3 regions of the Ruegeria sp. BB10 genome follow, and region 3 is predicted to be linked to each of the others. Evidence: riboswitches for the same ligand, from Rfam matches in the RefSeq annotation. Region 3 holds a riboswitch; each other region holds the start of a gene.
The links. A riboswitch is a leader RNA that binds a small molecule or an ion and turns the genes downstream of it on or off. The one in region 3 is predicted to bind thiamine pyrophosphate.

Region 1 (10,794 bases), 99 kb from region 3:
CCGTTTCGTGAGTCGCTTGTTCTAATTGTCGACAATTGATTATACAGTATTGCCGACCAGTCAATACTCAGTTCAAACCCCGGCAAAAACCTGTTAGTCCCAAGCTTGATCTTTGACTTGAGGAAACCGGATGACAAAAACCGAAGATCGTGTTGGTCGCGTCTATGATCTTGTGCGCAGGATGGCCGAGAACTTTGAGTTCAAACCAGAATCCCAGATCAATGAGGTTGCCCTGGCCAAAAGCTTTGGCACCAGCCGGACACCTGTACGCGAAGCGCTGAACCGGCTGGTGGCCGAAGGGTTCCTGACCTTTCAGGCCAGGCGGGGATTTTTCTGCCGTCCGCTTAGCCCCTCTCAGATTCTTTCCTTGTATGAGGCCCGGATCGCGGTTGAGACGGAAGCTGTGAGGCTGGCTATTCGCAAATCCTCGGATAGTCAGCTGGCCGCATTGGTGGAAACATTGCGTGGGGTTTTGAGGGAATATGACCAGTGCGAAGACCCCCGGCGGTTGTTGGAGTTGGATGAGCAATTCCATGTGGACATTGCCAAGGGGTCCAAAAATCAGGAACTTGTGCGTATTCTTGAGAACCTCAATGCGCGCATCCGGTTCGTTCGCCTGATCGACCTAAAGAATGCGTATTTGAATGGTGGGGCTGAAACGACGAATAGCCAAATTCCCAGCCACCTGATGATCATGCAAAATATTGCAGACCGCGATGAAGGCATCGCAGTCGATACCATTCGAAAACACATCGAACGCCGCCGAGAAGAGACGACTGAGGCCGTCGCCAAAGCGTTCGCCGAAATCTACTTTGTGGATGACGATGCCTAAGCGGCTATGACCCTTGACCACGCTTGCAGGATTTAACGATGTCTTGCACCAGAATTTCAACCGCCCTCCTATGGGCCAGTGATGGCCGTGTTGCGAGGTAAAAGGTTGAGTTCCAGTTCAGCTTGTCCGGCGCAAGCTCTCTGAGTCGATCGCGGTGGGCCCAGTTTTTGATAAAGTGTACCGGCAGCGGACCCAAAAAGTGACCGGTTTCAATCATCATCGCCATTGCTTCCATATTTGCCACGGTGGCTTTTGGCTGCGCAGTCTGAAGCACCGGTGACACCAGAATGTTGTAGGAGCGCTGACAAATTTGGTGCTGTGAGATTACATCCAGATCAATCTGATCGTCGGGTAAGTCAAACAAGGGATGATCCTGCCCACAGTACAAACGATGCTCTTCCCGGCACAGTTCGGTGTATGTCAGCTCTGGGACCTGATTGCGGAAGGGGGCGATTGCAACATGCAAATCACCGGTAATCAGCTTCTGTGTTAACTCAGTTGGTGATGCGACGACCACCTCTAGCTGCACTTCGTTGGGACGGTCGAGAAACCGCTTAAGGACCTGCGCCAGATTAAGCTCTGCCAGTGTATTGACCGCATCAATGGTGCCAATCCGCAGATCTCCAGTAGTGGTCCCACGCAATTCCAGCAATTCAGCGTCGAAATCACGGGCACTGCGCAAAATGTCTCCGGCTTTGCGATAGGCGATTTCGCCCCGTTCGGTCAGGCGAAACCCGCCGCGGCCGCGTTCGCAAATCCGATAACCAAGCGCGGTTTCCAGATCTCGGATTCGGATGCTGATCGCCGATTGCGTAATGCCCAATGCGTATTGCGCATCCGTAAATCCACCGCATTCGACCACGGTCACGAAGGTTTCAAGCAGAGTATTTCTGAGCAGTTTCAACGCTTATCCGCCTTTCGGGAGTCGTGGTGTTATTTACATAAAAATACCTCATGTGAACATAAACAAGATGATATTTTTTTGTGTAATTTTCTATGCTGTCCTGATCCCTGAAGACCAAACCCAATAAGGCAACAGGGAAGAAACCAACATGACCTTGACCTCTCGTCCCCTCAAGATAACTGCCGCAGCAGCATTGCTGGGCCTGACCCCTCTCGCCGCCTTGGCCGAGGATTGGAAGTTCGCAATCGAAGAGATTCCGGGCTCGATCATGGATGCCTACGCGCAGGAGTTCAAATCGCGCATCGAAGCCGCCACCGATGGTGAAGTGACCGTGACCGTCTATCCGATGGGCACGCTGGGCACACCGACCGAAACGGTTGAACAGGCCGCCGACGGTGTCATCCAGTTCACCAACGTATCGATTGGCAATCTTGGCACCGTGGTGCCAGAAAGCCAGGTTTTCCTTCTCCCCTACTTGCTACCATCCGATCCGGCCGCGATTTCGAACATCCTCAGCAACTCGGAAACCATCTACGGTCCGCTGAACGATGATTTCCGCCAGCGTGGTCTGGAAGTTATGACCATGTATTCCGAAGGGCCGCAGGTCTGGACCACCAACCGCGAAATCCGCACGCCCGAAGACTTTGACAACTTCAAGATGCGGGTGATGGTGTCGCCGATCCTGCTGGAGACCTATAAAAACATGGGTGCCAGCCCGACCCCGCTGCCGTTTGGCGAAGTGTTCGGCGCGCTGCAACTCGGCGCAGTTGACGGTCAGGTCAATCCGATCCCGACCATCGAAGAGATGAAGTTCTACGAGGTCACCAGCCACCTGATCTGGGCCGGTGAGCAAGAGCTTGTCACCACCGTCGTTGCCGGTTCGGACTGGTTTGAAACCCTCAACCCCGACCGCCAGCAACTTGTGCGCGACACCATGGCCGACATGACCGGGTTCATTGATGGCGTCGTCACTGATTTTAACCAGAAACGTCTGGATATCATCAAAGAAGCCAAACCTGACATTGGCCTGGTCGTTCTGACCGAGGACGAGCGTGACGCCTTCCGTGAGCGTAGCACGGGCACCTCTGCCGCCTATGTCAACACGGTAGGCGACCGTGGTCAGGAACTGCTGGACGCGCTGCAGGCGGAACTGTCGGGCAACTGATCCCTCCCCACCCACTCACTCACTCAAAACTACCTCACGCGCCTTGCGCGTGGGGGCTTTCAAAGGGGGGAAACCATGCAAAGCAATACTGCCACTCCCTTCGGCTTGTTGGGAAAGATCGACGCCGTCATCGGACGGATCGAAATCTGGATCCTGGGCTGGGGGATCACTCTGATGGCCGTGAACACCATCGCCAATGTCTTTGGGCGATATGTGTTCAACCAATCCATCTATTTTTCGGAAGAGCTGAACGAGTTTCTAATTGTGATCGTCACCTTCATGGGACTGGGCTACGCCACTCGCAAGGGCATCCACATCCGAATGTCAGCCATCTATGACGCCCTGCCAGTCAAACTGCGCAAAGGCCTGATGGTTGTGATCGCCACCACCACAGCCATCGTGATGGGTGTGCTGGCCTGGTACGCGTTTGAATATGTGCAGAAAGTCGCCTCGCGCGGGCGGATCACCCCGGCGCTGCAGCTGCCGCTGTACCTGACCTATGTCTGGGTGGTGATCGGATTGGCACTGGCCTCGTTCCAATACCTGCTGACTGCGATCCGGAACCTGAACTTCGCTGACGAGGACGTCTATGTCTCGTACCTCGAAATTGACAGCTATGAAGATCCGGAAACCGCGTCTGCCATCAAGAAATTCCAGGACACAGCGGAGGCAGACAAATGACCGAGTTGATGCTGGTTGTAATGATCATCCTGCTGCTGGCAGGCTTTCCAATGAAAATGCCCTTGATTTCGGCGGCTGTGCTGGGGTTTCTCGTCTACTTCCCTGAAATGAACATGCAAATCCTGATCCAGCAGATGATCGGGGGCGTGAAGCCGGCTGCGCTGATCGCGGTGCCGATGTTCATTTTGGCCGCTGATATCATCACGCGAGGACATTCCGCCAATCGGCTTATCGATCTTGTGATGAGTTTCATGGGCCATATCAAAGGCGGCCTGGCAATTTCCGTCACCTCGGCCTGCGCCTTGTTCGGAGCTGTGTGTGGGTCGACCCAGGCGACGGTGGTGGCCATTGGCGGTGCGATGCGGCCGCGGATGCTGAAATCTGGCTATAGCGACAGCTTTTCGATCGGGTTGATCGTAAATGCCGCTGATCTGGCCTATCTGATCCCGCCATCCATCGGCATGATCATCTATGGCGTGGTCTCGGGGACGTCGATTTCGCAGCTTTTCATCGCGGGCATCTTGCCCGGGTTGCTGATCGTAGTGTTATTCTCGGCCTATTGCATGGTGTACGCTTACCGTCACGATATCCCAGTTCTGCCTCGCGAGGGGTGGGGACAGCGCTTTACCGCGTTGCGCAAAGCCCTGTGGCCGATGGGATTTCCGGCGATCATCGTCGGAGGCATCTATGGCGGCGTGTTCTCACCCACCGAAGCAGCGGCAATCTGCGTGCTTTATGCTGTGATCCTCGAGGTTGTGATCTTTCGCTCGATCAAGGTTGGAGACCTGTTCGATATTGCCCTGTCCACAGGGGCCATCACGTCGGTCGTGTTTATCCTGATTGCCGCCGGAGCCGCCTTTAGCTGGACACTTAGCTTTGCCCAAGTGCCGCAGACTATCATCGCAGCGCTGGGGCTGGAACAAGCCAGCCCTCTTATGGTGTTGCTGGCGATCAACGTGGCCTTCTTCCTCGGCTGCATGTTCGTTGACTCGATCGTGGTGATCCTGATCCTAGTTCCGATCTTTGCGCCGATGATCAAGGCCAGTGGGTTGGACCCGGTACTGGTTGGCGTTCTGATCACACTGCAAGTTGCCATCGGAGCCGCCACACCACCCTTTGGCTGCAACCTGTTCACCGCCATCGCCGTATTCCGCCGCCCCTTTGTCGAGGTGGTCCGCGGCGTGCCGCCCTTTCTAATCATCCTTTTGGTTGTCACCGGGCTGCTGATGGCTTTCCCTCAAATCGCGCTGTTCCTGCCGGAATTGGCGTACCGATAACCCATAAGAAACGGAGAAATCATGTCGGGTCATGGCTATGAATCTGGTCGTCTGAACCTGCCTTTTGTCGGCATCGCGACCTTTGGCAAGAAACCTTATGTCGAGAATTGGGATAAGATCGACGCTGATGTCGCCGTCCTTGGTGCACCTTTCGATTTCGGGTGTCAGTTTCGATCCGGTGCCCGGTTTGGGCCGCGCGCTGTTCGCGAAGCGTCAACCCTGTTCAGCTTTGGCCACGCCGGTGCCTATGACCACGAGGATGACGCAACCTATCTAGCCAGCGATGTGCGCATCGTCGATCTAGGCGATGCCGACATCATCCATACCAAGACCGAGGAAAGCCACGCCAACATCGAATACGGTGTGAAGAAAATCCTCGATGCGGGCGCTCTGCCGGTGACTATCGGTGGAGATCACTCGATCAACATTCCGTGCATCCGCGCCTTTGAAGAAGATTGCGCAAAGAACGGACCAATCCATGTGATCCAGATCGATGCGCATCTGGACTTTGTCGACGAACGCAAAGGCGTCACCGATGGTCACGGCAACCCGATGCGTCGGGCAATCGAAAAAGAACATGTCTCGGGCATGACCCAACTGGGCATCCGCAACGTGTCCTCAACCGCGAAAGAAGGTTACGACGACGCGCGGGCGCGGGGTTCAGATATCCTATCCGTACGACAGGTGCGTAAACTGGGAACAGAGGGCGTTTTGGATCGTATCCCCGAAGGTGCGCGTTATTACGTCACCATAGATATCGACGCGTTCTGCCCGTCGATTGCGCCCGGAACAGGGACACCCAGCCATGGCGGGTTCCAGTACTATGATGTCCTGGAAATCGTTCAGGGACTCAGTAAACGCGGTAATGTGGTTGGCATTGATCTGGTTGAGGTCGCCCCCGCCTATGACCAGACCGAAAGTACACAGATTCTTGCGGCGCAATTGCTGCTGAACTTCCTCGGGTTCATTTTCCACAACCGGAAATAAGGTCCCTCCCTGTCAGTCCGGCGTGCAGAAACCTTTCAACTACGCGCCGGGCTGCGAGTTTCCTTTCGCAGGTTTCCATCCAATGTCCCTACCCCAAATAGTCGCGCAGGCTGGGCGGTGGATTATCCAAAAGGTCCCGGGTCGGCGCAGGAGGATGTGCCTGCTCGTTAGACACAAGAACCGTCTGGCCGGCAATGCGGCGCGCGTCCTGCGGGTCGTGGCTGACCATAAGCAGGGTCGTTCCGGTTTCCGCCAGCAACCCAGCCACAAGATCAAGCATTTCAGCCTTCAGTGCCGGCCCCAGCGCCGCAAACGGTTCGTCCAGCAGCAACATCTGACGGCGCTGCACAAGAACCCGGGCTAATGCGACCCGGCTTTGCTGACCTCCAGACAGTTCGGCTGGCTTGCGATCACCCAGACCCGGCAGGGCAACCCGATCTAGTGCGGTTTGGACCTGAGATTGCTCATCTACCGTCAACCGCCCGTTCGGGCGCAAGCCCAAAGCGATATTCTGTTCGACCGTCAGATGTGGGAATAGATTGCCATCCTGAAACAGCATCGCCAAAGGGCGCTTGCCAGGGGCACGGTTGGATATTAGGCCTCCGTCCCAGAATATCTTTCCCTGTTTGAGGTCACGAAACCCGGCAATCGCCTCAAGCAGTGTCGACTTTCCCGCGCCAGACGGCCCAATAATGGCTACACTGGCACCGGTCTCGACGGCAAAATCAGCACGCAACGAAAATTTTCCGTTCTCGATTACACAGCCTTCAAGTTTCAGCATGCAGCCGCCCTCCGCGATCCAATAGCCAGAATGCCCCCATCGACAGCAACAACAGCAACAGAGCTGCCCCGGCCGCTGCTTGCATCTGATACGCCCCCATCAACCGATAGATCTGCAAGGGCAAGGTCGCGATCTGTGGATCGGCGAACAGGGCAATAACTCCCAGATCTCCAATCGATAGCGCGGCTGACAAACCCGTGGCAAAGCGGATCTGTGGGCGCATGCGCGGCAACAGGACGCGGGCAAAGAATGTTTTCTTGTCCATGTCCAGCGACAGGGCAAGCCGTCCGTGTCGCGCCACGACGTCGCGGGCCGCCGGCACCAGAATGCGTAGCGCGAAGGGCAAGGCCATGACGGCATTCACCAGCGCGGTTACCGGCAATGCCAGTGTTACTGGATTAGCGATGGGGCGGATCAGAATGAACAGCCCGGTACCAATCACCAACGGTGAAGCCGCCAGCCCCAGAATACCGCTAAGCTCGACAATCCCGTGACGACCGGTTGCAACGGCCATGGCCATCGGCAGTGCAAGCATCAACAAAACAATCGTACTGGCAGTGGCAACCAGAACCGATATCACCGCCGCACGAAACACCAAGGCAGGCATTTCGAGCAACCCAGATAGGCCAGAGATCGCCACGGCAGCCAAAGGAAGAAGCAGAAATGCTGCCGCGAGCCCGATCCAGCACGCGTCAACTGCGGGCGCGCCGCCATCCCATCGTTGTATCGCGCGATCCAACCCAGCGCCGAACCCGTCACCACGCGAAAAATTCAAAGCAGCTAGCGCGGCAGCAGCGGTCAAGGCCAGTTGCACCGCAGAAAGCAACGCTGCACGGCCAAGGTCGAAATCGTAGGTAAAGGATTGATAGATCGCGAGTTCAAGTGTCGTTGCGCGGGGCCCTCCGCCAAGAGTCAACGCGACGGCAAAGCTAGTCAGGCAAATCGCAAAGATCACGGCCAGAACACCCGGCAGAATGCGCCTTAACATTGGCAGTTCGATCAGACGGAACATGGCAAAGCCGTCGCACTCCAATTGCGCGGCCAACCGAAATCTTTCTGCCGGAATTTCCTGCCACGCCTGCAGGATTAGCCGCGTGGCAAGTGGTAGGTTGAAAAATACATGGGCTAGAACCACCCCGTGCAACCCATAGATGCGCAGCGGCGGCAAACCAAACAGACCTAAAAAATCTGAAATCCAGCCTGCACGTCCGAAAACCTGCAACAACCCAAGGATCGCGACGATGACCGGCAGGATAAAGGGGGCGCCCAATAGGGCGATCAGGGCAGACCGTCCACGAAACCGACGCCGCGCCAGTGCCCGGGCGACCGGAATAGCCAGCCCGGCACTGAACAGCGCAGACAACACAGCCTGAACCAGCGTAAAGCGCAGCGCCGCCCAATCGGCCGGACCCAACCCACCCGCTGTATCAGCGCGTAGGGCTACCGCGGCCAATGTGCCCAATATCAGCGCAGCAACCAGTGCCGCTGCGCCAACACCCGGCCAAGGGCTTACTGGCTGAGCGCGCCCAGCCATTCCGCAAGCGCCTGATCCCGCACGGCGGCGGCTTCATCCGGGGTATACAGCAGGGATTTCTCAGGCGTGATCAACGTGTCAAACCCTTCGGGCAGGCCAGCCGCAGGGGTCACTGCCGGATACATCCAGTTGGTGGTCGGGATGATCTGCTGGAAGGTGTCCGAGACCATGAATTCCAGAAATTGATCCGCCAGTTCGGGCTGATCGGTACCGGCCAGCTTCGCCGCAACTTCAACCTGCATGTAGTGCCCTTCGTCAAAGGCGGCCGCTGCTTTGCTGGCGTCATCCTCGGCGATCAAGTGATAAGCAGGCGATGTGGTGTAGCTGAGCACCATGTCCGCCTCACCCTCAAGAAACAGGCCATACGCCTCGGACCAACCTTTGGTCACGGTCACGATATTGTCGGCAAGCCCGGCCCAGATTTCGGGGGCTTCGTCTCCATAAGACGCTTTGACCCACAACAGCAGCCCCAGACCCGGAGTGGACGAGCGCGGGTCTTGAATAATGATCTTTGTTTCACCCTCGGCCAGTTCACGGAAATTGGCAGGTGCCGCCGCATCTGCGTTATGGACAAAAGCAAAATAGCCCCAGTCATAAGGCGCGAACACGTCATCTGACCATTCAATCGGCAGGGTATAATCGGCGCTGACCGAATTGGGAGCAAACAAGCCAGTTTCCTTGGCCGCTGCGATCAGGCCGGTGTCCAGCCCAAGCACCACATCGGCGTCCGTGTTTTCACCCTCTAGCCGAAGACGCGACAACAGCGCCGCGCCGTCTTCGACGCCCACAAGGTTCAGATCACAGTTGCATACTGCTTCGAAAGCTTCTTCTACTTTCGGGCCCGGACCCCAGTCCGAGACAAAGCTGTCATAGGTGTAAACGGTCAGCTGAGGTTTGTCGGCCGCGACAGCCGCTGTTGCGCTCAGAAGTCCCGCAGCAATCATCAGATGTTTCATGTCATCCTCCATTGCGGCGAGAGGGCAAGGGTGGATGAAACCGTTACCTTTCCCTCCGCCGGTTCTAGCCGGTTCAGGTTCTACGGGTTCGCCAAAGGCATCTCAGCGCGGCAGGCCACGCACCCCGAGGTGAGGTTGTCAGTAGGTTGGAACGGACGAAAAGACAACCGGGTTAAAGTGTTTTTTGGATGCTCAAATTGGCATCCGTTCAGTTGGACTGAGAGATGCACAACATAATCGCCCTGTGGAACAATCACCGTAGGAAAGGTTTTGAACTACGTTCCGGGTACCGGAACGGTTTGCGTTTTTAGCCTTGAGAATTTCAGAGGCCGAACCTCAAAACTGAGAGGACGGCCACCAATCTTTTAGGCCTGAAGGCTAACCATCTTACCTTTCGGTCCCAGCCGCGTTGGGACGATAAAAGTCGCGGTACCACTTAACAAACTCAGCCACACCATCTTCGACCGAAGTCCTTGGTTGATAACCGGTCAATTCCCTGAGCAGCGATGCATCGGCCCAAGTTGCGGGTACGTCACCGGGCTGCATCGGCATCATGTTTTTATCCGCCTTGATGCCCGTGGCCGTTTCGATGGCTTCAATAAACGCGGTCAGCTGTACCGCATCATTGTTGCCGATATTCACCACTCGATGGGGTGCGACCGGTGACAAACTGTCCCCTTCTGGAATATTGCCGTCTGCGGGGCGCACAGGGACGGCGTCCATCAGCAGGCGGATCGCCTCAACCAAATCTTCGACATAGGTAAAGTCACGTTTCATATCACCGTGATTATAGACGTCGATCGCATTGCCCTCGAGGATCGCTTTGGTGAATTTGAACAGCGCCATGTCCGGGCGACCCCAAGGGCCATAGACGGTGAAAAACCGGAACATGGTAATCGGCAAATCGAACAGATGCGCATAGGAATGGGCCATGCTTTCGGTCGATTTCTTGGTGGCCGCGTAGAACGACATCTGATGATCGGCGCGTTGGGTTTCCTTATAGGGCATCTCGGTATTGGCGCCAAAGGCCGAAGAAGTCGAAGCCAACAGCATATGTTTGGGCGGATGCGCCCGCGCCGCTTCCAGAATTTCGAAAGTCCCTATCACATTGCTTTCCAGATACGAGCGCGGATTCTCGATCGAATAGCGCACCCCAGCTTGGGCAGCGAGGTGAATGACATAGTCAAAACCATGTTCCCCGAACAGCTCCATCATCAGGCCGGGGGTTTCGACCTTGCCAATGACGGGCGAAAAATTCTTACCATTGGGTTCGCGCGCCAGCATGTCGTGGCGGGCCTTTTTCAACGACACATCATAATAATCGTTCAGAGAGTCCAACCCCACTACGTGGTACCCTTGGGCCAGCAGAAGCTTGCTCAGATGAAAGCCAATAAAACCGGCTGACCCGGTGATGAGAACGCTCTGCATAATGTTGCCCTTGTAAAAAACTTGGTATTTCGGGCCTTTTTAGTGCGAGATCAAGGGAAGATACCACCACAGATATCGCAGAAAGCGGTGTATTCTGCTGTGCCCTTTCGCCACCTAGGCAACGCGTAGCAATACTCTACCTTTGTATAGGATTGGCAGCAGCGGACGCCAAAGGTTGTCAGCATTAATCATGCGCATAATTGACGCGCATATATAATGGACCTATCTTAGGGTGAAGGGAGGCATATC
Region 2 (10,794 bases), on a different contig from region 3:
ACGGCATAGTTCCAACGATTGGGCGATCTGTTCCCGTATGATCACATCAAGCTGATCCTTGATCCGCAGTTGCACCAGCTTCACACCCAAGGGCAGCATCCGGCGCAACCAGTCAGTGTGGTCGAAGATCGGGTAAAATCGGTCTAACATCATAATAAGAAGGCCTTTCCGATTACCGGAGTTGATGGTTCGGCCATATCTCGCGCCTCGATCGGGTCGGCTTGATGCGCCAGTTGCCCGGCCTGAATCGCCAGCATCATTGCGCGGGCCATGGCCACAGGGTTTCCGGCCCGTGCAACAGCGGTATTCAGCAGAACGGCGTCATAACCCAACTCCATCGCCTGCGAAGCGTGACTGGGCAGGCCGATCCCGGCATCCACAACCAATGGAACATTGGGGAACTCGGCCCGCATCGCGCGCAGAGCATATTCATTGTTCAGCCCGCGCCCCGACCCGATGGGTGCACCCCAAGGCATCAGCACCTCGCACCCGGCGGCCAGCAGACGCTCGCCCACGATCAGGTCGTCGGTGGTGTAGGGGAATACGTGAAACCCGTCCTCGGTCAGTATGCGCGCGGCCTCGACCAGTTGAAACACATCTGGCTGCAAACTGTCAGTGTGGCCGATCAGTTCCAGCTTGATCCAATTAGTGTCAAACACCTCACGCGCCATATGGGCGGTGGTTACGGCTTCTTTGACCGTGTGGCACCCAGCGGTGTTTGGCAGGATCAGCACGCCCAGCTCGCGGATCATCTGCCAGAAGGTCTGCCCAGCCCCGGATTCACGGCGCAAGGACACTGTAGCAACACCCGCGCCGCTCTCGCGAAACGCCTGTTCCAAAATAGCGGGGCTTGGATATTGCGCCGTTCCCAACATCAGCGGATTAGGCAGCTGATTTCCGTAGAAGGTCTTCATCCTCAGCCTCCCTGCATCGGCGCGACGACTTCAACCCGGTCGCCATCGGTCAACTTTTGAGCAATGCGCAGACCCGAGGGCACAAAGTCTTCGTTTACAGCTGTCGCCACCCTCCCCGAGAACCCGCATTCGACCAACAGGTCCGAGAGGATTTCGGCGCGCACCTCGCGCGATTCACCATTAAGCACGATCTTCATCGACCATCTCCGAATGTTTGTTGTTCAACGCCAGATCGGCCACTCCCTGCGCCAGCGCTGGGGCCAGCAGATAGCCATGGCGGTACAGTCCGTTGGCATAAATCGTATGCCCCAGCCGCCGGATGCGGGGCAGGTTGTCGGGAAAAGCCGGGCGCAGATCGACACCGATCTCAAGCACCTCGGCCTCGCCAAAGGCGGGGTTCAGCGCATAGGCGGCGCTGAGCAGTTCCAGCATGGATCGGGCCGTGATGCGGCTGCTGTCTTCGCTTTCGATCATCGTTGCGCCCAGCATGTAGACACCATCCCCACGCGGCACGATGTACAGCGGCATCCTTGGATGCAGTAGACGTACAGGTCGCGTCAGGGTCACGTCAGGGCAGCGGATCACCAACATCTCTCCCTTGACGCCGCGCAGGTCGTGCAAAACCTCACGCGCGTGCAGACCGCGGCAATCGATTGCATTCTCCAGCTGGGTCGGGGCCAGTTTCCGGTGGAAGCCTACCCCTTGGTCCAGCAATTGGCGGTACAGATCCCGCAGCGCCTGTCGCGGGTTCAGATGAGCCTCATCCGTGAAATGAAGACCTTTGGTGAAACTGGTTAAATCAGGCTCTAAACTGACAATTTCAGCCTGACTAATCTCGGTACCCCCCCCGGTCCGACGAGCGAACCGACGCAAATCCGGCAGATCACGCGGGTTGGCAACAACCAGCGTGCCACGTTGTTCCACCCGAGTACGCGTAGACCACCACTCGAACGCAGCCATGCCCAGCCGCAACACAGGTTCTTCGGCGTTTTCAAACTCGCACCACGGGGCCAGCATACCGCCAGCCCACCAAGAACACCCATGCGGGCCAGGTGGACCACTGGGATCAAAGATCTGAACCTTGGCCCCGCGCGACACTAGCTCGCTGGCTACGGCCAGCCCGGCCACACCGGCCCCTATGACCGACCAGACCGTCACGCGGGCCAGACCCGATGGAAATGATGAACCGGGCCATGCCCCTGTCCGACCATCAGACTGTCAGCTTTAGCAATGGCCCCTTGCAGATACTCATGCGCCTGCGCGACCGCGTCGGTCAGGCCCAGCCCTCGCGCCAGCCCGGCTGCTATCGAAGACGACAGGGTGCAACCGGTGCCATGCGTGTTGCGCGTATTGCGCCGAGTGGCGTTGAATTCTGCCACAACTCCCGAGGGATCAATCAACACATCGTGGCAAACGTCGCCGCGCCCATGTCCGCCTTTCATCAATACCGAGCGCGCGCCCAGCCCGCACAGCGCCATCCCCTGCGCGATCATCTGATCGGGGGATTCGGCGTCCGAGGTGCCCAGCAAACAAGCGGCCTCGGGTAAGTTCGGGGTCAGCATGGTCGCTCGGGGCATAAGAACATCACGCAGGGTCTGAACGGCACCCTGTGCCAGCAAGGCATCGCCAGATTTGGAGATCATCACCGGGTCCAAAACGACGGGGCCATCATACCCAGCGATGGCCCCGGCAACGGTTTGAATAATTTCAGGGGTCGCAAGCATGCCGATCTTGATCGCGCCTACATCCAGGTCGGTCAGCACCGCCTCGATCTGAGCGGCCACTACGTTGAGCGGTATGCCATGCACTGCGGTCACAGCCCGCGTGTTCTGCGCCGTGACCGCCGTGATCACGCTGGCCCCATACACGCCCAACGCAGACATCGCCTTGAGATCGGCCTGAATCCCGGCCCCACCACCACTGTCCGAGCCCGCAATTGTCAGGGCAATATGCGCCATATCGTTGCTCCATCATCAGGGGGCAACGCAGCATGGAAAACGTCTGTGTGTGTAGACCGTTCCCTACGCCGGTATTGCCCGGATCAGGTTCGATGGGTTAGCGCATTCACGCCTCTCAGCCCCTTGATCAGGGCACCCCAACGGTTGGCGCGACAATCTCAGGGGATGTGGCAAGATTCAAGAGCCAAATTTCGCGAAGTTCATGGACAAACTGGACCTATAAAACGAAATAAGCCGACCCAAGGGGATCGGCCTTTTAGCAACTTGGTGGAGTGATCTTAGCCCTTCATCCCATCCCAAAAGGATTTGACGGATGAGAAAAAACTTTTTGATTCCGGGTGGTTATCCTCACCCAAATCGTCGAACTCTTTCAGCAGTTCTTTTTGGCGACTGGTCAGGTTGACCGGCGTTTCCACCGCCAGTTCGATGAACATGTCACCCACACCGCCGCCACGCAGGGCGGGCATGCCTTTGCCGCGCAGGCGCATCTGACGGCCCGATTGGCTGCCTGCTGGTATTTGCACGCGGCCGCGGCCACCATCGATGGTTGGCACTTCGATCGAACCGCCCAGCGCAGCCTTGGCCATGCTGACCGGGACGCGGCAATAGAGGTTCACACTGTCGCGTTCGAACAGCTTGTGATCCGAAACTTCGACAAAGATATACAGATCGCCCGGAGGGCCACCGCGCATCCCAGCTTCACCCTCACCCGCCAGGCGGATGCGGGTTCCGGTCTCGACACCGGCGGGGATGTTGACGGACAGCGCACGCTCTTTTTCCACGCGGCCTGCACCGCCACAGGCTTTACAGGGGTTCTTGATGATCTGACCCAGACCCGAACAGGTCGGGCAGGATCGTTCGACGGTAAAGAAACCCTGCTGTGCACGCACCTTGCCCATGCCCGAACAGGTTGGACAGGTGGTTGGCTCCACTCCGCCTTCTGCACCCGATCCGTCACAGGCCGAACAGGCCACGGCAGCAGGAACACTGATGGTTTTCTGCAGGCCCGCGAACGCCTCTTCCAGCGTCACGCGCAGGTTATAGCGCAGGTCCGATCCGCGCGCCGCACGGCGCCCGCCACCGGGGCCGCCACGCTGACCGCCCATGAAATCGCCGAACAGATCGTCGAACACGTCTGAGAACGCGCTGGAGAAATCACCCTGACCAAAGCCGCCACCGGGACGGCCACCACCACCGCCCATACCGTTTTCAAAGGCGGCGTGACCAAAGCGATCATAGGCGGCCTTTTTGTCGGCGTCGCGCAGAACATCATAAGCCTCGTTGGCTTCTTTGAACTGCGACTCGGCATCCGGGTTGTCTTTGTTGCGATCGGGATGCAACTCTTTGGCTTTCTTGCGAAAACCCTTTTTGATTTCATCCGCTGATGCGCCCTTTGATACGCCGAGCACATCGTAGTAGTCGCGTTTTGACATCAGTATTTCCTTCAGCCTCAACGTATTTGGGCCGGCCCGGCAACCGGACCGGCCCACATTGGCCCGGTTACCCGTTAGTTACGCTTGTCGTCGTCCAGATCTTCGAACTCGGCGTCAACAATGTCGTCCTCACCCGGCGCAGCATCTGCCGCCGCAGGCTCATCCTCACCTTCTTCGGCTTGCGCCTTATAGATGGCTTCGCCCAGCTTCATGGCCGCTTCGGTGACGTTCTGGATGCCCGACTTGATCTTGTCGGCATTCTCGGTCTCCAGCTCGTCCTTCAGCGCGGCAATTGCCAGCTCGATGGCTTCGATGGTGGTCGGGTCGACTTTGTCGGCATGCTCTTCCATCGACTTTTCGGTCGAGTGGATGAGGCTTTCCGCCTGGTTCTTGGCGTCGACCAGCTCGCGGCGTTCCTTGTCGGCTTCCGCGTTCTCTTCGGCGTCCTTGACCATCTTGTCGATGTCTTCATCCGACAGACCGCCCGAGGCCTGGATGGTGATCTTCTGCTCTTTGCCGGTGCCTTTGTCCTTGGCCGAAACCGAGACAATGCCGTTGGCGTCGATATCAAAAGTCACCTCGATCTGAGGCATGCCGCGCGGTGCAGGCGGGATATCTTCGAGGTTGAACTGACCCAGGATCTTGTTGTCCGCAGCCATTTCACGCTCACCCTGGAACACGCGGATGGTTACGGCGTTCTGGTTGTCTTCGGCGGTCGAGAAGACCTGAGACTTTTTGGTCGGGATCGTGGTGTTGCGATCGATCAGGCGGGTGAACACGCCACCCAGCGTTTCGATACCCAGCGACAGCGGGGTCACGTCCAGCAGAACAACGTCTTTGACGTCGCCCTGCAGAACACCGGCCTGGATGGCGGCGCCCATGGCAACCACTTCGTCCGGGTTCACACCCTTGTGCGGCTCTTTCCCGAAAAACTTGGTGACCTCTTCGATCACTTTCGGCATCCGGGTCATACCACCGACCAGAACAACTTCGTCAATGTCGCCAGCCGACAGACCAGCGTCTTTTAGAGCGGCCTGGCAGGGCTTCATCGACTTTTTGATCAGGTCCGAAACCAGCGATTCCAGCTTGGCACGGGTCAGTTTCATGACCATGTGCAGCGGCTGACCGTTCGAACCCATCGAGATGAACGGCTGGTTGATTTCGGTTTGCGAAGTCGAAGACAGCTCAATCTTGGCTTTCTCAGCAGCTTCTTTCAGACGCTGCAGCGCCATCTTGTCTTGCGACAGGTCGACACCGTGTTCCTTTTTGAACTCATCCGCCAGGTAGTTGACGATGCGCATGTCAAAGTCTTCACCACCCAGGAAGGTGTCACCGTTGGTCGATTTGACCTCGAACAGGCCGTCGTCGATTTCCAGAATGGTCACGTCGAAAGTACCGCCACCAAGGTCATAGACCGCGATGGTTTGAGTTTCTTCTTTGTCCAGACCATAGGCCAGCGCAGCCGCTGTCGGTTCGTTGATGATCCGCAGCACTTCCAGACCGGCGATTTTACCGGCGTCTTTGGTGGCCTGACGCTGTGCGTCGTTGAAATATGCAGGAACGGTGATCACGGCTTGCGTGACTTCCTCACCCAGATAGCTCTCGGCGGTTTCCTTCATCTTGCCCAGAGTGAAGGCCGAGATCTGGCTTGGGGAGTACTTTTCACCGCGGGCTTCAACCCACGCGTCGCCATTGCCGCCATCGACGATGGCGTACGGCACCATTTTCTTGTCTTTTTCGACTTCTGCATCATCCACACGACGACCGATCAGACGCTTAACACCAAAGATCGTGTTGTCGGGGTTGGTGACCGCCTGGCGTTTTGCAGGCTGACCGACCAGTCGCTCATCTTCGGTGAAGGCGACGATCGAGGGCGTGGTCCGCGCCCCTTCGGCGTTTTCGATGACCTTCGGCTGCGAGCCGTCCATGATGGCCACGCACGAGTTGGTGGTTCCGAGGTCAATCCCGATTACTTTTCCCATATGTTCAATCCCTTTCTCTTCAAGGCGATGTCCCGAGGTCCGAACCCGTTATGGCACCCGGCCCCGATCTGATGTGCGCAACAGCCCTACACCATCGCGCGTCCCGGCGTATATAAGGGCGGGATCAGAGGCCTGCAAGCGTTGTAAAACGCAGGTTTTCGGGAATCTGTGGCCTTTTTGGCAAGGTTTTGGCAAGGATCGGGGATTCTCGGATGGCGCGGCTGCTTTTACGCGGTTTTGATATCAGGAAAGCCTGGCTGGACGGGCCCGCGCAGGAGCGGCTGATCGACAGCCTGCGGCCGATTCTGAAATCGGCCCCTTTGTTCCGGCCGGTCACGCCATCGGGTAAGGAAATGTCCGTGCGTATGACGTCGGCCGGATCACTGGGCTGGGTCACCGACAAGACGGGATACCGATATCAGGCGCAACACCCCAAAGGCGCGGTTTGGCCCGCGATCCCGGATCAGATTCTTGATATCTGGCGCGACCTTGCCAGCGCGGATCGCGATCCTGATTGCTGTTTGATCAACTACTACGGCGAAGGGGCCCGGATGGGGTTGCATCAGGACAAGGACGAGGCCGATTTTTCCTGGCCGGTCCTGTCGATCTCACTGGGGGATGATGCCCTGTTCCGCATCGGCAACCAGACACGCGGCGGCAAGACCGAATCCATCTGGCTGAATTCGGGTGATGTGGTGATCATGGGCGGGCCCGCCCGGCTGACCTATCACGGCGTCGACCGCATCCGGTTCGGATCATCAAAACTGTTGCCCAAGGGTGGTCGGATCAACCTGACGCTGCGTGTGGCACGTTAGCGGCGCGCCTCCCAGCTTTGGGACACATGCTGACGGGAAAAGAAAATTCCCAACAAGCCGATCAGCAACAAGATCAGCCCCACCCAAAGCGCGTATTCCCAGCTGGTATTGCGAGGAAAATAATTGCGGAAAAGAAAACCGCGGCACTGATCGATGACGTGAAACAGGGGGTTCCAAGTGAACATGGCCAACGTGGCACCGCCCAGCGCATTCGCCACGAACATTTTACCCGAAAAGATCATGTTCAAGCGCCGGTAGATATTGGTCAGGACTGTCACAAAAGTGGGAAACCACGGTCGCAGAGCCATGAAGACGACGCCAATCGCGCAGCCAACAAACCAGCTCAGGATCAACATGCCAAAAGCGCCGCCCGGTTCCTGAATTTCAATTGGCGCGACTGCTACACTGTAAATAAAGAGGATCACGATGATTGTCACAATCTGCGTGTAAAGCGCCCCAAAAGCGGTGGCCAACAGGACGACAACCATGTTCATCGGCGAATGCAGCATCATCGGGTTGTTGCCGGTCCCGACCCCCGCTACCGCGCTGACGGATTTGATATGGGTGATGAACAGAAACACGCCCGACAGCAGAAACAGGACAAATTCGCCGCGGATTCTTGCAATACGTGGTCCCAGGAAAGACAGGATCGTATATAACACCAAAACTAGGGCCAGAACCTGCAAGATGTTGATGATTATGGCCACGACCGCGTTGTGATGCTGGGACCGTATGCTGCGAACAACGGCGTGGAAAATCAGCTCGGCCGTTGTGAACGCGCCGCCCAGTAAGGACTGGTTTCGCTTGAAATAATACACCCGAAGCGTCTTTCCCGTTTTTTCGCCTGCAATCTGTCACGAAATTCTTGCCGTTTCGTAACCGGCACATCATAAGGCCGTCAGGCTATTCGATCAACAAATCACAGGAACGGAGCTTTTTTGTGACCTACGACGCCCTCATTCCCGTCATTCGACGGCTGGCCCTGGAAGCCGGTGACAAGATCATGGAGATCTACAATTCGGATGATTTCGACGTAAAGGTCAAATCCGATTCCAGCCCGGTGACCGAAGCAGACGAAGCTGCCGATGCCTCGATTTCGGCCGGTCTGCGCGATGCCTTCCCGGATATTCTGCTGGTGACCGAGGAACAGTCCGCATCGCATTCAGAAAAGGGTGACACATTCCTGATTGTTGATCCTTTGGACGGCACCAAGGAATTTATCAACCGGCGCGGCGATTTCACGGTGAATATTGCGTTGGTCGAAAACGGCGTTCCAACCCGTGGCGTGGTTTATGCGCCTGCAAAGGGCCGCATGTTTTATACACAGGCCGATGGTCAGTCGGTTGAAGAGACCGGAGCATTGGACAAAGCCCAGGCTGGGGAGGTGACTTCCATATCAGTGTCTAATCCGGACAATTCAGCGCTTATGATCGTGGCGTCGAAATCGCACCGCGATCAGGCCACCGAGGATTACATCAACAAATATCAGGTGAAGGACAGCAAGAGCGCGGGCTCATCCCTGAAATTCTGTTTGGTGGCCACGGGCGAGGCAGATCTTTACCCCCGCGTTGGCCGCACGATGGAATGGGACACAGCTGCGGGCCATGCCGTGCTGGCCGGTGCGGGCGGCAACGTGGTGCGATTTGATAATCATTCACCGCTGACCTATGGCAAGGACGGCTATGCAAACCCGTTCTTTATCGCCTACGCTCCGGGTGTTGACCTGAAGGAGGCCTGATGTCCGTTCTGATCGCCATTCCCGCCCGCTATGCCTCGACCCGCTATCCGGGCAAACCGCTGGTTCCGCTGACCGGCGCCAATGGCACCGCGATGACGTTGATCGAGCGGTCCTGGCGCGCGGCCTGTTCGGTGTCGGGCGTCGACAAGGTGGTCGTTGCCACCGATGACGACCGCATCCGCGAAGTGGCCGAAGGGTTCGGGGCCGAGGTGGTGATGACCTCGGAAAGCTGCGGCAATGGCACCGAACGCTGCGCTGAGACCCATGCCAACCTTGGCGCTGGCTATGACATCGTGGTGAATCTGCAAGGCGACGCGCCGCTGACACCGCATTGGTTTGTCGAAGACCTGATCGCTGGCCTGCGCGCCGCGCCCGGGGCGGGCGTCGCCACACCCGTGCTGCGCTGCGATGGTGACGCGCTGAACAGCCTGCTGAACGACCGCAAGCAAGGGCGAGTTGGCGGCACCACCGCCGTCTTCGCCGCGGATCACAGCGCCATGTATTTCTCAAAAGAAGTCGTCCCGTTCACCGCCGAGACCTACGCAGGCGAAGAAGAGACCCCGGTTTTCCACCATGTCGGCGTCTACGCCTATCGCCCCGATGCTTTGGCCGCCTATTCCACCTGGCCGGTGGGCCCGCTGGAACAGCTGGAAGGGCTTGAACAGCTGCGGTTTATGGAAAATGGCCGCAAAGTTCTGTGCGTCGAGGTTGAGGCCAAAGGCCGCCAATTCTGGGAGCTGAACAACCCACAGGACGTTCCCAAGCTTGAGGAAATGATGGCCGCGATGGGGTTGGATTGAGCCATTTTCCCCCTGACCTGGACACACCTGTTGGCATAGCAGGGCACAAACTTCTTTGTCTGGAAGACAGATGACCAATATTCTTGTAACCGGCGGAGCTGGATATATCGGATCGCATGCCTGCAAGGCGCTGGCGCAGGCGGGCTATACACCCGTGACTTATGACAACCTGATCACCGGCTGGCAGGACGCGGTGAAATTCGGACCGTTCGAACAGGGCGATCTGCTGGATCGCGCTCGGTTGGATGAGGTCTTCGCCAAATACCAGCCCGCCGCCGTAATGCACTTCGCCGCCCTCAGTCAGGTGGGCGAGGCGATGTCCCAGCCCGGCAGATATTGGACCAACAATGTCACCGGATCACTGAACCTGATCGAGGCAGCCGTGGCAGCCGGTTGCCTGAACTTTGTGTTCTCATCAACCTGCGCCACCTATGGCGAGCATGACAATGTGGTACTGGATGAAGACACACCGCAACTGCCGCTGAACGCTTATGGTGCCTCAAAGCGGGCCATCGAAGATATCCTGCATGATTTCGAGGCCGCATATGGCCTGAACCACGTGATCTTCCGCTATTTCAACGTGGCCGGTGCCGACCCCGAGGGTGAAGTGGGGGAATTCCACCGTCCCGAAACTCATCTGGTGCCGCTGATGCTGGACGCCATTGACGGCAAGCGCGACGGGCTGACTGTGTTCGGCACCGATTACGACACGCCCGACGGTACCTGCATCCGCGACTATGTGCATGTCTGTGATCTGGTCGATGCCCATGTTCTGGGGTTGAACTGGCTGGAACAGGGCAAGGGTAGTCGGGTTTTCAACCTTGGCACCGGATCGGGCTTTTCGGTGATGGAGGTGATCGACCATTCCAAAGCCGTCACCAACCGCGAGGTGCCCTATTCCATCGGCCCCCGCCGCGCTGGCGATTGCACCAAGCTTGTTTCAGGCTCGGTCCGCGCGGGGCAAGAGCTTGGTTGGACCCCAAAAAGATCAACGTTAGAGACGATGATCAGTGATGCCTGGCGCTGGCATCAGAACGGCAATTACGAAAAGTGAGCCATAGGTGACAGATCATGCAGCCGATAATCTTCCACCCATTGGATGGGTGCAGAAGTACCGGTTGCGTCTGAAACGACGGCGGTTGCTTTGGCGATCC
Region 3 (10,794 bases):
TCTCGCAATCCGGCAACATCGTCACGACGGGCGAAAATGCGATTGGTGTTGTGGCGCAGTCGCTTGGCGGCGGCGGTGGCATGGTGGACTCGGTCTATCGCGGGGCTGCCGGTGGTGCGGGCTCTGGTGGCGCCATCGACATGACGCTTGATGGTAACATCCTGTCGGTGGGCGAGGGCGGCATCGGCGTCTTGGCACAATCCGAGGGGCGTGATGGCGCAGACGCGATCACACTTGGCTTTGACGGCGTCGTCATGGGCGGCACTGGTGAGGCGGGGTCAGTCGCATCAATCGTTGTGGACGGCGGCACCGACAATGTGCTGACCCTGTCTAAAGATACCCTGTTGATCGCCGGCAACGATCAATTGGTGAATGGGGGCGACGGCAACGAACAAATCTCGCTTGCGGGTACGGCCCTTGGCAACATGGATCTTGGCGCAGGCACTAACGGCTTTACCGTCGAAGACGGCGCGGACTTCTATGCGTTGGATACGGTCAATCTGGGTGCTGACGGCTTCATGCAGGTGAACGGTGATTTTGTACTAGGGGCCAATCTGGGTCTGGACGGAGATTTGACGGCGACGGTTGCGGCCAGTGACTTTACCTTCAGCGGAAATGTCAGCCAGACATTGAACCTAACCGGAAGCCTGGCCTTTGGAGCAACGGCAACGTCAACCTTCGACGTGTATTTCCTGACCTCTGGGGCATCGGGTGGCAACAGCGACCTGGTTAATGCCACCGGCAATGCCACCATGGGCGGTACGCTGGTGCCACTGCTGAATACGCTGGAAAGGGCCTTGCCGCTTGTCATCATCAATCCTGATGGAACCGCCGCAGACGCGGGCACGCTGATCGAAGACACTGTGGTGCTGGATTATTCCATCGGCCTGAACGGCTCCACCTCTGACGGCAGTTCGGTCGACCTGGTGATCACGCCGGATTATTCGACCCCCGGCATGAACGCCAATCAGGCGGCCATCGGGGATTACATCAACCAAGTTCTGAACGGGCAGGGATCGGCTGCCCAAGGCCAACTGTTCGCCTTGATCGGCAACATGCAGTCCGAGGCCGATGTCATCGCCGCAATCGAAAGCCTGTCGACTGCCGACTATGCCGCCGATGCCGTGGATGCGCTTTATGGCACCCGGGTATTTGCGGACACGCTGCACAATTGCGAACGGTTTACCGATTACCAGTTCGGGGATGACCCGCGCAATTGTGTTTGGTTCTCAGGCGGGCGGTCTTTTTATGACCGCGATCAGACCGGCATGTACGAAGAGCTGGACATCAACGACACCAACCTGTCGGCTGGTGTCCGTCTGCCGGTTGGGGATGAGCTATTCGCCGGGTTCGCGGTAGGCTATGACGAGATGAGCCTCCGGAACGGATCGAATTACAATGCAACGGGTGATCGGTTCAATCTGGGTGCCTCGCTGACCAAATACACCGGCGCTTGGGAGTTTGCAGCCCAGCTGTCGGCCGGTTGGTCAGACTATGATACGCTCAGCGCGGGCGGGATCAGTGGTGTGTTGCCCAACGGTCAAATCGTAAGCACCGTTGGTGTCAGCGAGATCAAGCACAAGATGAACCATCAGAACCTGCGTCTCAGCCTTGCTTATGACCACAGGTTCGCGGGCGGCAGTTCCTATCTGCGCCCTGAGGTAGCCGTTGATGCCACACGTCTGGCAACCGAAAGCAATGGCGATGCAACCCTGGCGGGGGTCGTTCTGCAAGACGATAGCGAGATGATCTATTCGTTCACGCCTTCGCTGGAAATCGGAACCGAGCAAACCCTGAGTGCCTCGCAGAAGCTCCGCGTAAGTTTTCAGGTTGGTGCCATTCTCTCGTCGGATGATACCGTATCGGTCACCGCCGGGTTCAACGGAGCGAGCACCGCTGACGGTGGGTTTTCAAACACCAGCTTTGTCGGCGACGCGCATGGCTTGGTCTCGGCCCGGTTGGGGCTGTTTGCGCTGGATGACAGCAGCTTTGTCAATCTGAGCCTCGATCATTTGTTCGGAGACTCAACCAGGGCCCTGCAGGTAGGTCTTGGCCTTGGACTACAATTCTAATCGATGAGGGACAGCAGGATGAAAACTTGGATAAGCGCTTTGGGAGTCACATTGGGATTGGCAACTCCCCTTGCTGCGCAGGAAGGCGCAGCGCCGCCATGGTCGGTCAATTGCAGCAATCGGGCCGTTGGGTCCGAGTTGATCTGCGAAATGACCCAAAGCATCGTTTTGACCGAAAACAACCAAAGGCTTACGTCCATCGCATTTATCAAGGCTGCAGGTAAGGACGAGACTGAGACCGTGCTGACCCTGCCATTCGGTCTCTTGTTCTCGGAAGGGCTGGTTGCAAAGGTGGATGATGCCGAGGTCGCCCGTCTGGAGTTCCTGACATGCGAGGCACAAGGTTGTTTTGCCCGTTCGCCAGTTTCCCAGGAATGGATGTCTGCGATGCGGGCAGGTAATCAATTGCAGATCGACGCTAAAAACAGGGTCGGAGAGCCAATTTCATTTGGCTTCGATTTGACTGGGTTCAGCAAAGTATCCGATCTATTGCCCTGAGAGTAGTTTCCCTTCAATGCAAGAGCGTGCGGAGCCGAAAGGATCGGCTCCGCCGCGGTGTTTAGTCTTTCACGGGCATGTAAAGGTCGCCGCCTTCACGGAATTTGGCGGCCATGGCCTCCATCCCCTCTTTCTGCGCTTCAGTTCGAATGTCGTGGCTGATCCGCATCGAGCAGAATTTCGGCCCGCACATGGAACAGAAATGCGCCACCTTATGCGCTTGTTTGGGCAGGGTTTGGTCGTGGAATTCCCGCGCCGTTTCCGGGTCCAGCGACAGGTTGAACTGATCTTCCCAGCGGAACTCGAACCGGGCGCGGGACAGCGCATCGTCACGACGTTGCGCGCCCGGCAGACCTTTAGCCAAATCAGCGGCGTGAGCGGCGATCTTATAAGTAATAACCCCAGTTTTCACATCATCCCGGTCCGGCAGCCCCAGATGTTCTTTAGGCGTGACATAGCAGAGCATCGCACAACCAAACCAGCCAATCATCGCAGCACCAATGCCGCTGGTGATGTGGTCATAGCCCGGCGCGATATCGGTGGTCAGGGGGCCAAGCGTGTAAAAGGGCGCCTCGTGGCAACACTCCAATTGCTTGTCCATGTTTTCTTTGATCTTGTGCATGGCTACGTGTCCGGGGCCTTCGATCATCACCTGACAATCCTTGGCCCACGCGATTTTGGTCAGCTCACCCAGCGTCTCAAGCTCGGCAAATTGTGCCTCGTCATTAGCGTCGGCGATAGAGCCGGGACGCAGACCGTCGCCTAGGCTGAACGACACATCATAGGCCCGGCAGATGTCGCAGATTTCGTCGAAATGCTCATAGAGGAAGCTTTCCTTGTGGTGATGCAAGCACCACTTGGCCATGATCGACCCACCGCGCGACACAATACCGGTAACCCGTTTTACCGTCATCGGCACCATATGCAGGCGCACGCCTGAGTGGATGGTGAAATAGTCGACGCCTTGTTCGGCCTGTTCGATCAGCGTGTCACGGAACACTTCCCATGTCAGGTCTTCGGCAATGCCGTTGACCTTTTCCAGCGCTTGATACAACGGCACGGTGCCAATCGGCACCGGGCTGTTGCGGATGATCCATTCACGGGTGTTGTGGATGTTGCGGCCGGTCGACAGGTCCATGACGGTATCAGCACCCCAACGGATCGACCAGACCATTTTATCGACCTCTTCTTCCATCGAAGAGGTCACAGCCGAGGTACCCATATTGGCGTTGATCTTGACCAGGAAATTACGCCCGATGATCATCGGTTCGCTTTCAGGGTGGTTGATATTCGCAGGGATAATGGCGCGACCAGCGGCGACCTCGTCCCGCACGAATTCCGGGGTCACATAATCAGGGATGTTTGCACCCCAATCATTGCCTTCGCGCTGTTCAACGACAGCCTCGCGCAGTTGGTTTTCACGGATGGCGATGAATTCCATTTCCGGGGTGACGATGCCGGCGCGAGCATAGGCCAGTTGCGTCACAGCCTTTCCATCCTTGGCGCGCAGAGGGCGCGGGCGCACAGGGAACTCGGGCGTTAGCCGATCACCTTCGACAAAACCGTTGTCTTCCGGTTTGATCTCACGTCCATCATATTCTTCGGCATCTGCTCGAGCCTCAATCCACTTGCGACGCAGCGGCGCCAGACCTTGCCGAATGTCCGTCATCACCTGCGGATCGGTATACGGCCCTGAACTGTCATACACGGGCAAGGGTGGCTCCCCCGCCGTGGGGTGGACCGAAATTTCACGCATTGGCACGCGCACATCCGGGTGCACTGTGCCGTTTACATAGATCTTGCGCGATGCGGGCAGTTCACCGGCGGTGATTTTGGGGTTGGGGACGTTCATGTTGGTGCTCCTCAAGCAGTTCAACTTAAAAAGACACCAGATGAGTTTTGGCTTGGGGAAACGAGAAGGCAGACAGCCCCCTGTTCGGAGTGCGCTTGCCCGGTATTGTGGCCTGCGCGCCCTAGCTTCCTACGCCAGTATCAACTGGGTCAGGTTCAAAGGGTCGCGTCGCCGGGCATTGCCCCGTCAGCCTCTCAGTCCCCTTGGTGGGACTCCCCTGCGTACAGGTGGTTTAGCTTGAGATTCACGGCTTAAACAAGCACCAAAATTAATTTGTTTCAGATTTTCTCGAACGGCCGGGACCTTCCATTCGGTGCAGTATGTCACCAGAAATACGGTCTTATCTGATGCGCATGCCGACCAATTCGACAGATACTCCGCATATCGACGGTAAGTTAAACACGGTTATTTAACATAAGACGTCTTATAGGGGAATTCCCTCATTTGAGGGAGAATTGTCGGAGTACGTAAATAATGGGACTGAATTATTGAGACTCGTCTTCCCCATAATTCAACGACTTAAGATTCTCATGCATTTTGGTGGATTTCGCTGATTTGGACTTATCAAGCTTGTCTCAGACTGCAGCAATACGATCGTCGACTGCGACGCGCATTGGGAACTTCCGAGAGCGGAAACAACTCGCAGACCGACAGCTTCACAGCGTAAGGTTTTGTGCTGAACAATGTTGAGCGACTGAGTGCCCTGCCCTGATCACTTCCGGCCCTTACCGGACTTTAGTCGGTCGTTCAGCATTCTGCAGTGCGGCTCGGCATTACGGACATTCGCTGCACGTGCGCAATTAGAAGATGGCTGAATGACCGTTCTGCGGACGAAGCGGACAAATATACCATCCGGTTTTCCACTGCCGACTCAAGCAAGTAGGCAACCTCTCAACCCTGTGAGCCAACTAGTCGCTTGCTCTTTGCATCGCGTCTTCGAGTTTTTGAATATCCGCTTGGCTCAACTGGGGCCGGTCGATTTTTATCGTAAGCTTTTCCAGTTTCGCGGTTAGTGGGAACGGTGGTTGGTAGTCGTCGTCGTTAACGCCGGTCAATGTATCAGAACCTATGTCAAACGCCTCGTCCCACTGAAGGGTGGTGGGAATAGTGTTCTTCATCTTTTGGGTTGCTACGACTTCGCCATCGACTTTCAGCGTCCCGGTGCCACCTGACCTAAACCACTGGTGCTTCCATATGCGAGGTTCCGGTCCGAGGCCGTCATATTTGAAGTCAAACTCCAGAGTGTGCTTTCCGGGTGCCAAGGCCTCTTTGCCTTCCCATTTTATCCGTTCTAGATTCAACATATTCAGAGAAGACTGGCTTGCCATCAAGTAGGTAGAAACCGTAACCGGCAAAGCGGCCGCCTGATGTCAAAATCATGCCTTCAGCACCACCTTCGGGCACATCTATCTCTGCTGTAATGGTGTACGAGCTGTTAAGAATACTTGGGAATCTCCTGAGGAACCCCAGTCATTGGCCGGACATAAACGAACTCGTTTCGTCCCGCCGCAATGCTTGGCCGAGGTAATGAAATTCTGGACGTGACCGAGGCATCCATCGGGAAGACCTGATACTTATTTGCTTCTTCTATAAATATAGCCTTCAGTTCTTCGATCTTCTCTGGGTGCTGCGCCGCTAGATCATTTCTTTGATTCATATCCGTGGTTAGATCGTAAAGCTCGAGCACTTGATTGTTCAAAGGGTCAGGGTTTGGTGTCTTTGGCGTTTCCCATGGCATCCGGTTTACTTTGGTGCTCAATAACCAACCTTCGTGATACAAAGCCCATTGTCCCATCATTTCAAAGTACTGAGTTCGGTGACGGCTCGGTGCATCCTTGTTTTTCTCATCGAAAGTATATGCAAAGCTGGTGCCTTCAATTGGAGATTGAACAATCCCGTCGACTTCCAACGGTGCATCAATTCCGGTGACTTCTAGGATCGTCGGCACGACGTCGATTACATGCATGAACTGATCTCGCTGACCACCTTTGTCTGCGATTCCGTCAGGCCATGACACCACCATGTTCTGTCGGATGCCGCCAAGCCTGTTTGCATTCTGCTTGAAATAGTCAAACGGAGTATCAAAGCCAGGACCATCCTGCAGACATGTGATTGTATGTCTGGTCCGTTCCCCAGACATCGTACCACTGCAACTGCGTTTTTGCAGGCATCTCTGCGATACCATTGAACCAAGCCACCTCGTTCGGTGTCCCCATTGGACCACCCTCAGCCAGGTGCCATTGTCACCGTTGATGTAGAAGATCAGTGTGTTGTCACGTTTTCCGAGGTCCTCTATTGCGTCAATCACGCCCAATTTCATGGTCTGTATAAGCCGCATAAGCGGCGAACACTTCCACCTGCCGCACGAAGAGTTTTTTCTCGTCGTCCGTCAATTGATCCCACGGCTTGATTTTGTCTGCGGGCCAAGGCGACAGCGTTGCATCTTGCGGGACAAGCCCCAACTTTTTCTGATTCTCAAAAATTGTCTGCCTAAGTGCTTCGTACCCACCATCAAACAGGTTCATCGCCTCGATCTTCTGACCCACTCTTTGGTCGGGTGGTGCGGCGCGTGCGTTGCACCGGGCACATACTTGACAAAGAAAGGCTTACTTGGCTCGATTTGGTGCAACCGCGAAATGTGGTCAATCGCATCGTCGGCCATTCCGGTGATCAGGTTCCACTCAGGATCACCTTCAAACGGGTAAATCGGGGTGGTGTTTCGATATAGGTTCGGCTGCCATTGGTTCGCGTCTCCACCAACAAACCCAAAAAAGTACTCGAAACCTAAACCAGTCGGCCATTTGTCAAATGGACCAGCCTGGCTCGCTGCAAATGCTGGGGTGTTATGGTTTTCCAAACCATGAAGTGGCGTAGCCATTGTCTGAAAGTATCCTCCCGATAGTGGCTTTGTTGTCTGGAATAATACTGTTGTAGCCGGGATACCCGGTCGAAGATTCGAAATCACTCCGAACCCGACCGGTGATGATTGCGGCCTGTCATCAAGGCTGCTGGTCGGTGAACAAAGTGCGGTCGAATAGATATTCGTAAAACTCAAACCCTCTTTTGCCAATTCATCCATCGTATCAGTCGGGATGACGCCGCCAAAAGTACTAGGAATACCATACCCAGCATCATCCAACATGATGAGGAGGATGTTGGCGCGTTCTCAGGTGGCACGACGCGGCGGCCACAAGGGTTGAATTGGTCGCTTGCTCCTCAATTTTTCCCAAACACCGGAGGTTCAGGCAATTGCCTGCCATCAATTGTGGTGGTTCCGTCTGGAGAGCCCACTTGCGATTGGGATAGCGCCATTTCGGTAGTGAAACGAATGAGACCAATACTGCTACAGTTAGCTTCAATCTATTGGTTGCAGGCATTTCTAACCCTCCCTCCACATTGACACACGGGATTGCGGTCAACCTTATTTCCGTCGGTTTCGGGTTTTAGAGCCGCGCTAGACCAAATCCCGTAGTGATATTCATATTCAAGAATGTTCTATGTGTAGCACTAGATTTCCTTGGCACGACAATTTTTTGCGACCTCTATGGGCTCAATACGGACCTCGGACCGAACGCAGCATCCGGGCGGCAGACGTTACTCACATGTACCGAAACGGCCCATTGAGGATTTTGATCTGAAGCCGCACAGCTGCGTCGCAGCAACTGCAATGCGGACGTTCGTTTCATATCGGTCAGTGAAATGTCACTGCCAACGCAGCGTGCTTTTAGGTATCCGAATGGCCAACCTGATGTGCGTCGTAGCTTGCTTCCAGTTCTCCTCTCAAAAACTGTCCAAACTTCAGGATCGAACCTCGCAGTCCCTGTCCCAGGAGCGGCGCGATTTCAGCAGAGACATGTGGGTCGAAGAAGAACGGTACGGAATAGCGCTGTTGTCCGGTCGCATTGATAACCCGGTGCGGGGTGGACAACAACTTTCCGTTGGAGAGTCGGTGCAGCATATCGCCTACATTAACCACGAAGGCATTGTCGATAGGCGGTGCATCCACCCAATGACCCTCAGGCGTCTGGACTTGCAAACCACCAACATTGTCCTGTGCGAGCAATGTCAGACATCCAAAGTCCTTGTGGGGTGCAGATCCGTAAAGATCACCCAAAGCCTGTGGCGGTTGTGGTGGATAGTGGAGTAGGCGCAGCCAAATCGTTGGCGTCTGGAATGCACTGAGGATCGAACGATCCGCGGCGCCAATAGCGTCAAGGGCAAGACCCATGAGTTTGTAACCCAGTTTTGTCATCGCGTCGGCATAAGCCTCGCAGGCCTCTCGGAAACCTTCCAGAGCGGGCCATTGATTTGGTCCGGACAGATAGACGGCAGGGTCGACCTCGGCATCCTCGCGCATCATCATGAACGATGCGGACTGATTGGGTTTAGTCACCTTGGCCAGGTCAGAGTTCACGTCCGTGGAGGTGTTGATCGCGATGTAGCCACGATGACATTTATTTAATGCAATTGCCTGTTTTTCGATCTCCGGCAGTGCATGAAATTCCGTCGAGGCGGCAAACACGGCAGCGCGCAAGTCAGGATCAACGCCGTGATTAACAACATAGCCAAATCCGGTTTTTCCATAGGCTTCGGCGAATTCCAAGGCGAGGTTGGACGTATCCTCTCCATTGATCAGCGGTGCAAGATCAAGCACCGGGATTTCAATGAATTCAGTCATCTGAGGTCTCCAAAATTGTTTTACTGGCAGGGTTACAAATGGAAGACCAGCTATCCGGCAAAACGTTTTCGGCGATGAGTGCTGTGGCGCTCTAAGACGACAAGATGGAGAAACTTGGGCATATGCTGCAAGCTATGACAGACTAATTCTTCGATCAATCCATAACCACCGCGACCGGCCAGGGCCAATTTCTAAGATCTCGGGGACTTTCGCGTTGCAACTTCACAAGACAAGTCACTTGTACTCAATTCCGCATTTTCTCGTTCCGAATCTCCAAACCAGTCGGCTACTGAGGCCGATGATTGTGAAGCAATGGCCCTTCCGATAGTATCAGACAGCGTTCAAGCAGAAGTACCAGTTGGAAAACGACGGGAGGTTTAACCACGCTGGTAGATTGGAGGTATATCTTCGTATGGCTCAATACCCTATCTTATGGTCGTTCCGTCGCTGCCCATACGCCATAAGGGCCCGTCTCGCATTGGCGAGTTCACGAGTCACAGTCGAGCTGCGCGAGATTCTTTTGCAGGACAAACCAGAGGCTTTCTTGCAAACATCCCCGTCCGGAACAGTGCCCGCGCTTCGACTTCCAGACAAAGTAATAGATGAAAGCCTGGAAATCATGATTTGGACGCTTCAACAAAATGATCCGCAGCGACTTTTGGATATGCCTCAAGAAGGTTGGGGCCTAATCGCGGCAAATGATGGTCCATTCAAGGATGCATTAGATCACACAAAATACGTCGTGCGGTATCCGGATTTAGACGTCAAAGGAGCGCAGGAAAGCGGCGAGCTACTTGCTCAACCTCGACGAGCGGTTAGTCGGGAGGGCCTGGCTTTTTGGAGATCGCCCACTCTCGCCGATTTGGCGATTCTACCATTTGTTCGCCAGTTTGCGTATATAGACCGGGCGTGGTTTGACGCACAGGAGTGGCCGAATTTAGCGGCGTGGCTGGATCAATTCCTGGACAGTGAAGTATTTTTGCTGGTGATGCGAAAGTACATAACTTGGTCAGAAGGCGATGCTCCGATTTGGTTCAACGACTGAGCCCGACACGTCGCATCACAGCCCAATCCAGACTTTAGACCGGGGGTCGCTTTGCCGCGAGGGGGCAAAGCTGCCGTTAGTGCACAGCGCAGTATTTCCATGCTCAGCATGTTCGAAATGCGGGCTTGCAGGACATTCGATTTGAACGGGATACTTATCGAAAACGAATGCTCTAAACTCAAGGCCGGCCTACTACAAAGTTTGGCACTATCCCCGCCTTCTTGATCGCTGCTTCAACATCATGCCCTGCGAAGAACCCATATCCTGAAATGAGTGCCGAATCTATGCCAGCGCTGGATGCGCCCAGAATGTCGGTGTGCAGGCTGTCGCCAACCATCAGAACCCGGGACCTGTCGATGTGCCCGAGACGTTGGAAAGCAAGATCATAGATGTTGGCGAAAGGCTTTCCAAAGAACTGAGGAACAACACCTGTCCGGTCTGCCAGCTGGTGCGCGAAAAGACCGGGCTCTTTTGAAAACCCGTACTCGCGGGGCGCGACGATATCAGGGTTGCCGACCATTACCGGACGAGGCCGTTCAAGCAAGGCCGTCTCTAGCATAGCTTGACGCGATTCAGTCCAAACCGCTGATCCTATCATTAGAAACCCGTCAACGGTTTCGTAGGGCTTCGGGTCATCCTCGAGGTAGGA

Region 1: another riboswitch for thiamine pyrophosphate. It lies ahead of thiB (thiamine ABC transporter substrate binding subunit); the one in region 3 lies ahead of thiC (phosphomethylpyrimidine synthase ThiC).
Region 2: another riboswitch for thiamine pyrophosphate. It lies ahead of thiD (bifunctional hydroxymethylpyrimidine kinase/phosphomethylpyrimidine kinase); the one in region 3 lies ahead of thiC (phosphomethylpyrimidine synthase ThiC).

What each region holds. Positions count from the first base shown of each region.
Region 1 covers NZ_JBQFIW010000002.1:205,727-216,520, forward strand. The annotation lists gene ACR3EP_RS19950 (GntR family transcriptional regulator) at 131-832, shown strand; gene ACR3EP_RS19955 (LysR family transcriptional regulator) at 837-1,736, opposite strand; gene ACR3EP_RS19960 (TRAP transporter substrate-binding protein) at 1,885-2,901, shown strand; gene ACR3EP_RS19965 (TRAP transporter small permease) at 2,977-3,582, shown strand; gene ACR3EP_RS19970 (TRAP transporter large permease) at 3,579-4,859, shown strand; gene speB (agmatinase) at 4,881-5,846, shown strand; gene ACR3EP_RS19980 (thiamine ABC transporter ATP-binding protein) at 5,935-6,627, opposite strand; gene ACR3EP_RS19985 (ABC transporter permease family protein) at 6,614-8,161, opposite strand; gene thiB (thiamine ABC transporter substrate binding subunit) at 8,137-9,117, opposite strand; TPP riboswitch at 9,150-9,254, opposite strand; gene ACR3EP_RS19995 (GDP-mannose 4,6-dehydratase) at 9,505-10,545, opposite strand.
Region 2 covers NZ_JBQFIW010000001.1:2,754,927-2,765,720, forward strand. The annotation lists gene ACR3EP_RS14240 (thiamine phosphate synthase) at 1-153, opposite strand, end outside; gene ACR3EP_RS14245 (thiazole synthase) at 150-914, opposite strand; gene thiS (sulfur carrier protein ThiS) at 917-1,111, opposite strand; gene ACR3EP_RS14255 (FAD-dependent oxidoreductase) at 1,095-2,072, opposite strand; gene thiD (bifunctional hydroxymethylpyrimidine kinase/phosphomethylpyrimidine kinase) at 2,069-2,872, opposite strand; TPP riboswitch at 2,916-3,022, opposite strand; gene dnaJ (molecular chaperone DnaJ) at 3,151-4,305, opposite strand; gene dnaK (molecular chaperone DnaK) at 4,380-6,287, opposite strand; gene ACR3EP_RS14275 (alpha-ketoglutarate-dependent dioxygenase AlkB family protein) at 6,500-7,102, shown strand; gene ACR3EP_RS14280 (ABC transporter permease) at 7,099-7,920, opposite strand; gene cysQ (3'(2'),5'-bisphosphate nucleotidase CysQ) at 8,043-8,840, shown strand; gene ACR3EP_RS14290 (3-deoxy-manno-octulosonate cytidylyltransferase) at 8,840-9,640, shown strand; gene galE (UDP-glucose 4-epimerase GalE) at 9,711-10,694, shown strand; gene ACR3EP_RS14300 (glycosyltransferase family 2 protein) at 10,702-10,794, shown strand, end outside.
Region 3 covers NZ_JBQFIW010000002.1:106,817-117,610, reverse strand. The annotation lists gene ACR3EP_RS19600 (hypothetical protein) at 1-2,072, shown strand, start outside; gene ACR3EP_RS19595 (invasion associated locus B family protein) at 2,091-2,570, shown strand; gene thiC (phosphomethylpyrimidine synthase ThiC) at 2,632-4,422, opposite strand; TPP riboswitch at 4,532-4,651, opposite strand; gene ACR3EP_RS19585 (hypothetical protein) at 5,331-5,777, opposite strand; gene ACR3EP_RS19580 (sulfatase-like hydrolase/transferase) at 5,858-6,730, opposite strand; gene ACR3EP_RS19575 (hypothetical protein) at 6,723-6,947, opposite strand; gene ACR3EP_RS19570 (sulfatase-like hydrolase/transferase) at 6,944-7,564, opposite strand; gene ACR3EP_RS19565 (isopenicillin N synthase family dioxygenase) at 8,147-9,100, opposite strand; gene ACR3EP_RS19560 (glutathione S-transferase N-terminal domain-containing protein) at 9,513-10,145, shown strand; gene ACR3EP_RS19555 (HAD-IIA family hydrolase) at 10,324-10,794, opposite strand, start outside.